DNA from 3 places in the Streptomyces sp. NPDC048171 genome. Region 1 is predicted to be linked to each of the others. Evidence: riboswitches for the same ligand, from Rfam matches in the RefSeq annotation. Region 1 holds a riboswitch; each other region holds the start of a gene.
What was found. A riboswitch is a leader RNA that binds a small molecule or an ion and turns the genes downstream of it on or off. The one in region 1 is predicted to bind cobalamin.
Positions count from the first base shown of each region.

Region 1 (3,876 bases):
GTCGTACGGCACACCCGATGGGGTGACGAGGACCGTGTCGCCGACGCGCACCGAGACATTGCCGGAGGTACCGACCACGAGCCCGTCCGCGACCGTGCGCCGGGCCGCCGCGACGAGGTCCGTCCAGGCCCGCTCCTCGTCCGGGCCGGCAGCCCGTCCGACCCGCGAATACGTCACAGTCACCGTCTCCTCACGAGCGCTCCCGCGCCTCTCCCGGCACGTCGTCGGCCGGTCTGGCGGTGATCCTGCCAGGGGCGTCTCCGGAGAGCACCGGGACGGCCACGCAGAGGGAGGCGGCGACGCCGCTTCCGGTCACCGCGACGCCCTGCCCAGTTCATCTTCCGTTCACCATGGTTACCTACGTTCGTCCAGCCAATGACCTCGAACGATTGCCTGGGTAAATGGAAAGCTTCTCGCTGATCCTCGCGATTGTGGTGGTAACCGCACTCGCGTTTGATTTCACGAACGGTTTCCACGACACCGCGAACGCGATGGCAACGACCATTTCGACCGGTGCGCTCAAGCCCAAGGTGGCGGTGGCGATGTCCGCCGTCCTCAACCTTGTAGGCGCCTTCCTCTCGGTGGAGGTCGCCAACACGATCTCCAAGGGTCTCGTCGACGAGACCGGCATCCGTCCCGAGGTCATCTTCGCCGCCCTGGTCGGCGCGATCCTCTGGAACCTGCTGACCTGGCTGGTCGGCCTCCCGTCCAGTTCCTCGCACGCCCTGATGGGCGGTCTGATCGGTGCCGCGGTCGCCTCGGCCGGCGTCGGCGCCGTCAACGGCGACGCGCTCGTCACCAAGGTGCTGATCCCCGCGATCGCCGCCCCGATCGTCGCCGGTGTCGCGGCGCTGCTGGGCGCGCGGCTGACCTACCGGCTCGGCCGCCGGGCCGACGGCAAGGCCGCCGCCAAGGGCTACCGCGCCGGGCAGATCGCCTCCGCCGGGCTGGTCTCGCTGGCCCACGGCACCAACGACGCCCAGAAGACGATGGGCATCATCACCCTCGCCCTGGTCGCCGGCGGCGCGCTCGCCCCCGACTCCGACCCGCCCCTGTGGGTCATCCTCTCCGCGGGCATCGCCATCGCGCTCGGCACCTACCTCGGCGGCTGGCGCATCATCCGCACCATGGGCAAGGGCCTGACCGACCTCCAGCCGCAGCAGGGCTTCGCCGCCCAGACCAGCGCCGCGACGGTCATCCTGGCCTCCTCCCACCTCGGCTTCTCCCTCTCCACCACGCACTCGGTCTCCGGTGCGGTGATGGGCGCCGGTCTCGGCCGCAAGGGCGGCGTGGTGCGCTGGTCCACGGCCACCCGGATGTTCGTCGCCTGGGGTCTGACGCTGCCGGCCGCGGCCCTGGTCGCCGCGATCGCCGAGTGGGTCTGCCGCATGGGCGACTGGGGCACGGCCTGCGTCGCGGTCTTCCTGGTCGCCTCCAGCGCCGCCATCTGGAAGATCTCCCGGCGCGAGGTCGTCGACCACACCAACGTCGTCGACCCCCACGAGTCGGAGTCGGCCGGTGTGGTCACCACGGCGATGGCCGCCGTCTCGCCGCCCCCGGCGCACCTGACCGAGGAGCTGCCGGCCGACCCGTCCGAGGCCAAGACCCCGTCGGCCGCCACCACCGTCTGAGCCCGCGTCCCGGGTACGAAGGAAGCGAACCCCCATGAGCATCGACTGGGCAGCACTGGGCTCCGTCTTCGGCGTCAGCCTCGTCGCCACCGTGGCCCTGGTGGGCCTGTTCACCCTCGGCATCGTCGGACTCACCCGCCAGGAGCGGGCCACCGCCGAGGGCGGCTCCGCAGCCCTCGCGGTCACCGGCGCGTACGCGTGCTTCGCGGCCTGCGCGGCGGCGGTGGCGTACGGCATCTATCTGATCATCGCCTGACCCGCCGCACACCCCCGGGGCGGGGCGCGGGACGGACTCGGACCGTCGCGCGCCCCGCCCTTCGTGTACCGGCGCGCACCACCCGTGTGTGGGGCTTCGCACACTCCCCCGCCGCAGGTCAACGCCAGGTTGACGGGTGTTCTCGCGCCGTGGTGGACTTCCGGGGCCATCTACGGCGGCAGGAGAGGAAGCCCGGTGCGATTCCGGCGCGGTCCCGCCACTGTGACCGGGAGCAGACCCCGGTAGCCAGGAACTCTCACCGCCGGACTCTTCGAACCAGGGCGTGGACACCCTGAGTGAGGACGCGACGCGATGCCCGGCTGCCGATCGACGTTCAGTACCAGGTGCTCCCCCGCCCGTGTGACCGGCTGAACCCGTGCGTGCCGGACGCGTCTTCGCGTACGGCGCCGCCGCCGGCCTGCTCGGTGACCTCCTCCTCGGCGACCCCCGCCGCGGGCATCCGGTCGCCGCGTTCGGCCGCGCCGCCGGTGCCGTGGAACGGGTGCTGTGGCGTGACCACCGGGGCTGGGGCGCGCTGCACACCCTCGTGTGCGCCGGAGGCGCCACCGCCCTCGGCGCGGCCGCCGCGCACGCCGTACGCCGCTCCCCCGCCGCCTCGGTCGCGCTGACCGGCGCGGCCACCTGGGCCGTGGTCGGCGGTACGTCGCTCTCGCGCGAGGCCCTGGCCGTCGGCCGGGCGCTGGAGGCCGGGGACGTCGACGCGGCCCGGGCGCGGCTGCCGCACCTGTGCGGGCGGGACCCGCAGTCGCTGGACGCCGACGGGATCGCGCGGGCGGTCGTGGAGTCGGTCGCCGAGAACACCTCGGACGCGGTGGTGGGTGCCCTGGTGTGGGGTGCCGTCGGCGGAGTGCCGGGACTGCTCGGCTTCCGGGCGGTGAACACCCTGGACGCCATGGTCGGCCACAAGTCGCCCCGCTACCGGCGGTACGGCTGGGCCTCGGCCCGCCTCGACGACCTCGCGGGCTGGCCGGGCGCCCGGCTGACCGCCCTGCTGACCACCGTGGCCGGCGGCGATCCGCGGGGCGCCGTACGGGCCTGGCGCGCGGACGCCGGACGGCACCCGAGCCCCAACGCCGGTCCCGTGGAGGCGTCTTTCGCGGGCGCCCTCGGGGTGCGGCTCGGCGGGACGCTCTCCTACGGCGGGCGGGTCGAGCACCGGCCCGTGCTCAACGGGGCGGCGGGGCGCGACGTCCGGGCCGGTTCCGGCGACATCGAACGGGCCGCACGGCTCTCCCGGCGCGTGGGTCGGCTGGCGCTCGTCGTGTGCGCGGGCGCGCGGCTGCTGGTGCGCGGGGCCGTCAGGAAGGGACGTACGTCATGAACGGTGGACTCCTCGTCGCCGGCACCACCTCCGACGCCGGCAAGAGCGTCGTCACGGCCGGGATCTGCCGCTGGCTGGTGCGCCAGGGCGTGAAGGTGGCGCCCTTCAAGGCGCAGAACATGTCGCTCAACTCCTTCGTGACGCGCGAGGGCGCGGAGATCGGGCGGGCGCAGGCCATGCAGGCCCAGGCCTGCCGGGTGGAGCCGACCGCGCTGATGAACCCGGTGCTGCTCAAGCCCGGCGGTGAGCGCAGCAGCCAGGTGGTGCTGCTCGGCAGGCCCGTCGGCGAGATGAGCGCCCGCGGCTACCACGGCGGGCGGCAGGAGCGGCTGCTCGGCACGGTGCTCGACTCGCTGGCCGAACTGCGCGGCGCCTACGACGCGGTGATCTGCGAGGGCGCGGGCAGCCCGGCCGAGATCAACCTGCGCCGCACCGACATCGTGAACATGGGGATCGCGCGGGGCGCCGGGCTGCCCGTGCTGATCGTCGGCGACATCGACCGCGGGGGCGTGTTCGCCTCCTTCTTCGGCACGGTGGCGCTGCTCTCGCCCGAGGACCAGGCGCTGGTCGCCGGGTTCCTCGTCAACAAGTTCCGCGGCGACGTGTCGCTCCTCGAACCCGGCCTCGACATGCTGCACGGGCTGACC
Region 1 is NZ_JBIDAU010000010.1:352,760-356,635, reverse strand. Features, by position in the region: gene ACGF3J_RS28720 (class II aldolase/adducin family protein) at 1-177, opposite strand, end outside; gene ACGF3J_RS28715 (inorganic phosphate transporter) at 402-1,631, shown strand; gene ACGF3J_RS28710 (hypothetical protein) at 1,666-1,887, shown strand; cobalamin riboswitch at 2,023-2,164, shown strand; gene ACGF3J_RS28705 (cobalamin biosynthesis protein) at 2,264-3,229, shown strand; gene ACGF3J_RS28700 (cobyric acid synthase) at 3,226-3,876, shown strand, end outside.

Region 2 (3,876 bases), on a different contig from region 1:
CGAGGAGACGGCGTTCACCACCGAGCTGATCCTCAGCGAGCTGGTCACCAACGCCATCCGGCACGCTGCCGAACCGGTGCGCGTCCGGCTGCTGCTCGACCGCAGTCTGATCTGCGAGGTCTCCGACGGCAGCAGCACGGCACCCCACCTGCGCATGGCAGCCACCACCGACGAGGGAGGCCGCGGCCTGTTCCTCGTCGCCCAGTGCGCCCGGCGCTGGGGCACCCGGTACCACGCGCAGGGCAAGGTCATCTGGACCGAGCAGTCCCTGAACGCCCTTGACCCGGACGGCCTCTGACCGCCCCCCTCAGTCCGCCAGGCAGCAGTCGCCGCACTTCGAGCCGTTCGGCGCGCGGTAGTAGAGACAGCAACTGCGGCGCCGGAACGTGAGATCCGGTCCGGTGATCTCTCCGGTGCCCACGAGCCGTCCGGTGTTCAGCAGCTCGGTGGTGAGGCCGGTGAGCGGCTCGCGGAGTGCGGGGTGCGCCGCCAGCAGGGCGCGGGCCGCCTCGACGAGCGCCGAGGCGGCGTTGCCGTCCAGCAGTCGTGGGGCGACCTTGACGCGGAGCCCTTCGGCCAGCGCTTCCAGGTGGGCCGTCACCTGCCGGTACAGCGCGAGGGCGGGAGACGGCCGTGCCGTCCCGCCGCGCAGGCCGGCGGGGTGGGGCATGCGCAGGGCCGGGCCGTCGTCGGCCCGCTCCAGCCGGCTCAGGTCGAGGACGATGCCGTGCAGGAGTGCGCAGGCCAGGGCGGGCGACCAGAGGCGTGCCGCGTGACCCAGGTGGGCGATGGACACGCCGATCCGCGCTTCGGGCGCGCGGTGGCGGTGCGCGACGGCCTCGGCGAGGTCGGTGAAACCCCGCGCGTAGGAGTGGCCGACCGGATGCCAGCCCGCATCCGCACCCCCGACGCGCAGGACGAAGAAGCCCCCGAGGGCGGCCACGTCGTGCAGGGCGGCGGTGACGTCGGCGGGCGGCGCCTGAACCTTTCCGGACACCGGTATCTCCTCGTGAGCGCCGAGTCAGGCGGACGGGCCCCGTCGCGGGGGCGTGATGGCGTACAGGTCGAGGATGTCGGGCCGCGGTGCGACGCCGGGACCGCCGGCGCGGACCCAGTCGGCGATGTCCTCGGTGGCGTCGGGGTCGTTGACCAGTCCGAGCCAGACCGGACGGGCGCCGGCGGCGCGGCCCGCCGCGGAGGGCTGGACGACGATCACGTTGGCCTGTTCGCACACGTCGAGGCAGTCCGACACCCGCACGGGCACCCGGGCCCGCAGCCGCGCCGTCTGCGCCGCGTGGTCGACGCCGATGATCTTCGGGGTGCCGCAGCAGCAGTCCCGGCAGACGACGACGCGTGAGGGCGTCGGGTCCGTAGGTGCGCCGGGCGTCGCTTCGTTCGGGCCGGCGTGGGCGGGCATACGGCATCGTCCCTCTCCCCGGGGAGATCCGCCCCGGTGGTCCGTCGAGGAGGCGACCGCGTGAGTCTCCTGGCTCTCGGGTCGTCGCTCGCCCCACCCCTTCCCACCCGTGCGGGCAGTGGTCGTGTGGGGGCTCGCTCGCCGATCACAGTGGCGGGACCGCGCCGGATTCGCACCGGCTTCCTCGGGCCGCCGTCGCCCAATTGCTCCGGGCATCCTCGCATCCCGGCCCCGCGGCTGTCAGCGGGGCCCCTCGCCGTGCACGGGCACCGCGTGCCCGCTGAGCACCCGCGCTTTGCGCCCGGTCCAAAGGAACGTAATATCGCCAGGTCATAGCCGCGACGGGAGACAGGAAGCCGGTGCGAATCCGGCACGGTCCCGCCACTGTGACCGGGCATCACGCCCTCGACCTGCCCCCGCGCCCACCGGGCGGGCAGCCGGGGGCCGTCGGCCCGGGAGTCAGGACACTGGCCTGTCGCGGGCCCGATCCGAGGAGCGCGGACTCCCCAGGAGGCTTACGTGTCAGCCCTGTTCTCCCCTGCCCGACGCCGCCGGAGCCTGCGCGCCACGGCCGCGGCGCTCGCCCTGTCGGCGGCCCTGGTGACCGCCGGGTGCGGCTCGTCCGGCGGCGCCGACGACTCCGGCCAGGACGGATCCGCATCGGCGTCGTCCCCCGCGGGATTCCCCGTCACCGTCGACAACTGCGGTGTGAGGACGACGTACGACAAGCCGCCGTCCCGGGTGGTCACCATCCATCAGCACCCCGCGGAGCTGATGCTCGCGCTCGGTCTGAAGGACCGCATGGTCGGCACCGCCTTCCCCGACTCGGCCGTCCTGCCGGAGTTGCGGAAGGACTACGAGGCGATACCCGAACTCGCCGAGCGGGAACCGTCGTTCGAGAAGATCCTGGACACCGAGCCCGACCTCGTCTACGGCGGCTACGGCAGTGCCTTCGCCGAGAACGAGGGCCGCTCCCGCAAGGCGTTCGCCGACGCGGGCATCGACACCTACCTCAACCGCGAGTACTGCGGCGAGAAGCGGGTGACGATGAAGGACACCTACGCCGAGATCCGTACGGTGGCGAGCGTCTTCGGCGTCCCCGACCGGGCCGACAAGCTGATCGCCGACCTGCAGAGCCGTGTCGCCAGGGCGTCCGCCGCCGTGAAGGGCGAGCCGGAGGTGCCGGTCTTCGTCTACGACAGCGGCGACAAGAGCGCCTTCACCGCGGGCGGCAAGGGCCTGGGCACCGACCTGATCCGGCTGGCCGGCGGCAAGAACGTCTTCGGCGACCTCGACGAGGTGTTCGGCGACGTCTCCTGGGAACAGGTCGTCGAGCGCAGGCCCGAGGTCATCGCGATCTACGACTACGCCGGAGCCGGCAGCGTCGAGCAGAAGAAGAAGTTCCTGCTCTCCCAGCCGGCCCTCGCCGACGTCCCCGCCGTCAAGAACAAGCGGTTCGTCGTCCTGCCGCTGACCGCGACCCTGGTCGGCATCCGGTCGGCGTACGCGGTCGGGGACCTCGCCCGCGGACTGCACCCCGAGAGCTTCCGGTGACGGGCACCGCCACCAAGGCGGTAGCCGAACCGGACCCGACGGCCGCCCGGTCGCGCCGGGCGGGGCGTACGACGATGGCGGGGACGTCGCTCGCGCTGGCGGCCCTGCTGGTGGCCTCCGTGACGGCCGGACTGGCCATCGGCTCGGTCCAGGTGCCGCCCGGCCAGGTCTGGGGAATCGTGACGCACGCCCTGGGCGCCGACTTCACCCACCCCGACTGGTCCCGCGCGCGGGAGACCATCGTCCTCGACGTACGGGCCCCGCGCGTCCTGCTGGGAGCGGTGACCGGTGCGGGTCTCGCGGTGGTCGGCACCGCCCTTCAGGCGCTGGTCCGCAACCCGCTCGCCGAGCCGTACCTGCTCGGCGTCTCCTCCGGCGCCTCCCTCGGCGCGGTCTCGGTCATCGTCTTCGGCGTCGGCTTCCTCGGTCCCCTGTCGCTGTCCGCCGCCGCGTTCGCCGGCGCCCTCGGCGCACTGGCGATCGTGTACGCCACCGCCCGCACCGGCGGGCGCATCACCTCGACGCGCCTGGTCCTGTCCGGGGTGGCGATCGCGGCGATGCTCACGGCCGTCCTCGACCTGCTGCTGCTCACCACCGACCGCGGCAACGAGGCCCGGGCGGTGCTCGCCTGGACCCTGGGCGGTCTCGGCGGCGTCAACTGGCAGACCTTGTGGCTGCCGGGGCTGGCGGTGCTGCTGGGCATCGGCGTGCTCCTGGTGCAGGCCCGCAACCTCAACCTGCTGCTGGCCGGTGAGGAGGCGGCGACGACGATGGGCCTGGACGTCGCCCGCTTCAGGGCCCGCATGTTCGTGCTGCTGTCCCTGGTCACCGGCGTACTCGTCGCGGCGTCCGGCCCGATCGGCTTCGTCGGCCTGATCCTCCCGCACGTGGTACGCCTGTTCGTC
Region 2 is NZ_JBIDAU010000012.1:135,151-139,026, reverse strand. Features, by position in the region: gene ACGF3J_RS30985 (SpoIIE family protein phosphatase) at 1-298, shown strand, start outside; gene ACGF3J_RS30980 ((2Fe-2S)-binding protein) at 308-997, opposite strand; gene ACGF3J_RS30975 ((2Fe-2S) ferredoxin domain-containing protein) at 1,022-1,417, opposite strand; cobalamin riboswitch at 1,480-1,603, opposite strand; cobalamin riboswitch at 1,728-1,908, shown strand; gene ACGF3J_RS30970 (ABC transporter substrate-binding protein) at 1,946-2,971, shown strand; gene ACGF3J_RS30965 (iron ABC transporter permease) at 2,968-3,876, shown strand, end outside.
Region 2: it holds a riboswitch for cobalamin, as region 1 does, so the genes downstream of both, ACGF3J_RS30970 (ABC transporter substrate-binding protein) here and ACGF3J_RS28705 (cobalamin biosynthesis protein) in region 1, are expected to answer to the same signal.

Region 3 (3,876 bases), on a different contig from region 1:
GACCTCCGCGTCCGGCAGGCCCAGGTTCAACGGTCCGAAGGACACGTCCTGCCCCACCGAGGCCGCGAAGAGCTGGTCGTCCGGATCCTGCACCACCAACTGCACCGTGCTCCGCAGCCGGGTCAGCCCCTTGCGGTCGTACGCCACCGGCTCCCCGCCGAGCGTCAACGTCCCCGCACGCGGCCTCAGTCCGCCGCTCAGCAGCCGCATCAGCGTGGTCTTGCCGCTGCCGTTGCGGCCGAGCAGCGCCAGCGCCCGCCCCTCGCGCACCGAGAAGTCCAGCCCGGCCAGCACGTCCGGGCCCTCCTCGTAGGCGAAGGCCGCACCCCGCAGGGCGACCAGCGCCTGCGCGGTCGCCTCGCTCGTCCCACTCACGACAACGGCCTTTCCAGTACGAGGGTGAGGGCGGCCAGCGCCGCGAGCAGCGCGCCGCTCGCCGCAGTGAAGGCCACCGAGACGCGGGCCTCGGGCACCAGGACCCGCAGGGTGCCGTCGTAGCCGCGGCCCGCCAGACCGGACTGGAGCCGCGCCGCCCGGTCGAAGGCCCGCACGAACGCCGTGGCGCCGAGCCCGCCCAGTGAACGCCAGGTCGCCGCCCGGGTGGTGTGCCCCAGCCGCGCGGCCTGCGCCTCCCGGACCCGGCGCACCGAGTCCAGCAGCAGGAAACTCATCCGGTACGTCACCAGCGCCACGTCCACGACCGGCGCGGGCACCCCGGCCCGCACCAGCCGGGGCAGCAGGTCCGACATCGGCGTGGTGAACGCGAACAGCAGCACCCCGAGCGAGGCCGCGGAGGTCCGCAGCAGCAGCTCACCGGCGCGCACCGGGCCGCCCTGCGCCACCGTCAGAAACCCGCCCGCGCCCCCGACCTGGACCAGCAGCGGCAGCGCGCCCGTCACACAGAAGCCCAACGGCACCCGGTACGCCCGCCACAGCCGCCGTCCGGGCACCCCCGCCGGGCCGAGCAGCACCGCCAGCGCCGTCACCAGCACCAGCGCCGCGCCCGGCCAGGGCGGCAGCGAGATCGCGAGCACGGTCAGACCGAGACCGAGCACGGCCTTGTCCACGGGGTGGCGGCGGCGCCACCGACTGCTGTGGGCCGCCGCGTCGATCGGCAGCACTCAGTCCCCTGCGGGAGTGTCCCGCAGTGCCGCCGCCGCCCGCTCCTCGCCCTGCCGCCGGCCCCGGCGCACACCGAAGTAGTACGCCAGCACACCCGCGCCGAGCGCGGCCTGCACCGCGAACAGCGCCGACTCGATCTCCCCGGACGGCGGTTCGTACAGCGGCGAGAACCACGGCTCGTAGTCCGGCTCGATCTCCGTGATCGCCGTCTCCGCCTCCGCGTCCGCGCCGGCGAACGGCTCCTCCTTGTGGTCGCCGAGCCCCAGTACCAGCGGCAGCACCGCGAGCGCGGCCACGGCGAGCAGCAGCAGGGCGTTGATCTTCGCGTTGCGGGTCATCGGGCCACCGCCTCCTGCTCGTCGGTCGTGGTCTTGCCCGACCGGGTGAGCAGCACGCCCAGCCGGGTCAGTTCGCCCTTGCTGGACTGCACCAGCAGCCGCATCACGATGACCGTGAGCAGGCCCTCGCTGACCGCGAGCGGGATCTGCGTGACGGCGAAGATGGATCCGAACTTGCCGAGGGCGCCGGTGAATCCACTGCTCGGGTCCGGGAAGGCCAGCGCCAGCTGCACGCTGGTCACGCAGTAGGTGGACAGGTCGGCGACGAACGCGGCGAAGAACACGGCGACCATCAGCGGCACGTCGTAACGGCGCAGCAGCCGGTAGACGCCGTACCCGGCCCAGGGACCGACGATCGCCATCGAGAAGACGTTGGCGCCGAGCGTGGTCAGCCCGCCGTGGGCGAGCAGCAGCGCCTGGAAGAGCAGGGTGATGGTGCCCAGTACCGCCATGATCGGCGGCCGGAAGAGGATGGCGCCCAGACCGGTGCCGGTCGGATGGGAGCAGCTCCCGGTGACCGAGGGCAGTTTCAGGGCGGACAGGACGAACGTGAAGGCACCGGAGGCGCCGAGGAGCAGCGTGCTCTCCGGGTGTTCCCTGACCTCACGGGTGAGTGACCGGACTCCGTGGACGACGAACGGCGCGGACGCGACACCCCAGGCGATCGCGTGCGCCGGTGGCAGAAAGCCCTCGGCTATGTGCATGGCTCAGCAGACCCTCTCCAGCACCTCGTGGATGGACGACGCGCCCTGGCCGGTCTCCTGGCTGACGGGTACCGCTGTCCGTGCAACGCCTTCCCGGGTCACGAGGACCCAGTGGCTGCCCGCGAGGGCCGGAGCCGGACTTCCCGATTCACAGTGGCGAGGGCCGCACCGGCATCACACCGGATTTCCCGTTCACCAAGGCGTGGCGACAGTAGTGCTCCCACGGGGCTGGTGACAAGCAGGCATCCTGCCGCGCCGACCCGGCGGACACGGCTCGGGGCTGCGGAAACGTCAGCCGGACCGGTCCCGTTCCGTGCGCCGGACCACCATGGCGCGGGCCCGCGTGCTGAGCGCGGTCGCGGCGGCGGTGAGGAACACGAAGCTGTAGGCGATCTGGATCAGGGTGACGATCCGGGCGGACTGCCCGCTCGGCGTGATGTCCCCGTACCCGACCGTGGCGAGCGTGACCACCGTGAAGTAGAGCGCGTCGACACGGGTGTGCAGGCCGGTGAACTCGCCGGGCTCCTTGGCGAGGGCGTAGTACGTGGCCGAGAAGATGTGCACGGACAGGATGATGAGCAGGGTGATGACCATGCCGGGCTTGGTCTCGGGCCGGTCCACGAGGACGTGGTGGATCTGCCGGAGCAGCAGCGCGGCCACGAGGGCCAGCAGCAGGGCGCACAGTACCCAGCTCAGCACGGGCCGGTGCGGCCCCAGGTGGTCGAGGGGGAGCAGGAAGTAGGCCACGGCCACGGCCACCGCGACGCAGCCGCGAACGACCCAGGGCCGGGCGGTGTGCCAGCCGGAACGGGTCCGTACGGTGCGGCGCTCCGTCACCCGGTCGTTCCCGTCGTCGGGGCGTGGGCCGCCTCCGGTTGCGTCCGGCGCACCACCTGGGCGACGACGAAGGAGACCACCGACGCGGTCACGATCAGCGGCATCTGGTCGTACGCGTCCCCGCCCGTCAGCAGCACCGCGAGGACCGCGCTGGACAGCGGCAGCCCCGTCACGGCGGCCGCCGCGGCGGAGATGCCGAGGGCGAGGGCGGGGGTCACGCCGAAGCCGGGCAGCCCGGAACAGGCCATCGCCGTCGCCGTGCCCAGCAGCACGGACGGGAAGATCGGACCGCCGCGCAGGCTGCCCAGCGCGATGCCCCACGCCAGCCCCTTGCACGCGACCAGGGCGATCAGCGCGCCCACCGGCCAGGCGTGCGGGTCGGCCGCGAGCTGGGCGAGCGCGGCCTGCCCGGAGAGCGCCGCCTCGGCCGGGGAACGGCCGGTGATCAACGCGTACGCCGCCACGCACACCCCGACCGCCGTGGCGCAGACGACCGTGCGCACGGCCGTGTGCCGCCGGGTCCACGAGACGGTGCGGTGCCCCAGCTCGCGGGCCAGCGTGATGAGCACGGCGATCAGCGCCGCCGTCGGGATGCCCCACAGGAAGTCGCCCACGTCCGGGTTGGCGGCCGGCGGCAGGTCGGGCAGGGCCAGTGCGCCGATCTTCAGGCCGGTCCACTGCCCGAAGCCGGTGAAGACCAGGGAGCCGGTGGCGCTGGCCAGCAGACAGGGCAGCAGCAGGACCACCATCTGCGCCCCGGCCAGGCCCGCGCCCTCCATGAGCAGGACGGCCGCGGCCACCGGACCGCCGAGGATGGTGGAGATGGCGGCCGTGGAGCCGGCCGTCGCGAGGATCGCCCCGGCCCGCTGGTCGCC
Region 3 is NZ_JBIDAU010000003.1:493,479-497,354, reverse strand. Features, by position in the region: gene ACGF3J_RS10920 (ATP-binding cassette domain-containing protein) at 1-375, opposite strand, end outside; gene cbiQ (cobalt ECF transporter T component CbiQ) at 372-1,121, opposite strand; gene ACGF3J_RS10910 (energy-coupling factor ABC transporter substrate-binding protein) at 1,122-1,460, opposite strand; gene ACGF3J_RS10905 (energy-coupling factor ABC transporter permease) at 1,457-2,164, opposite strand; cobalamin riboswitch at 2,194-2,379, opposite strand; gene ACGF3J_RS10900 (potassium channel family protein) at 2,456-3,001, opposite strand; gene ACGF3J_RS10895 (chloride channel protein) at 2,998-3,876, opposite strand, start outside.
Region 3: it holds a riboswitch for cobalamin, as region 1 does, so the genes downstream of both, ACGF3J_RS10905 (energy-coupling factor ABC transporter permease) here and ACGF3J_RS28705 (cobalamin biosynthesis protein) in region 1, are expected to answer to the same signal.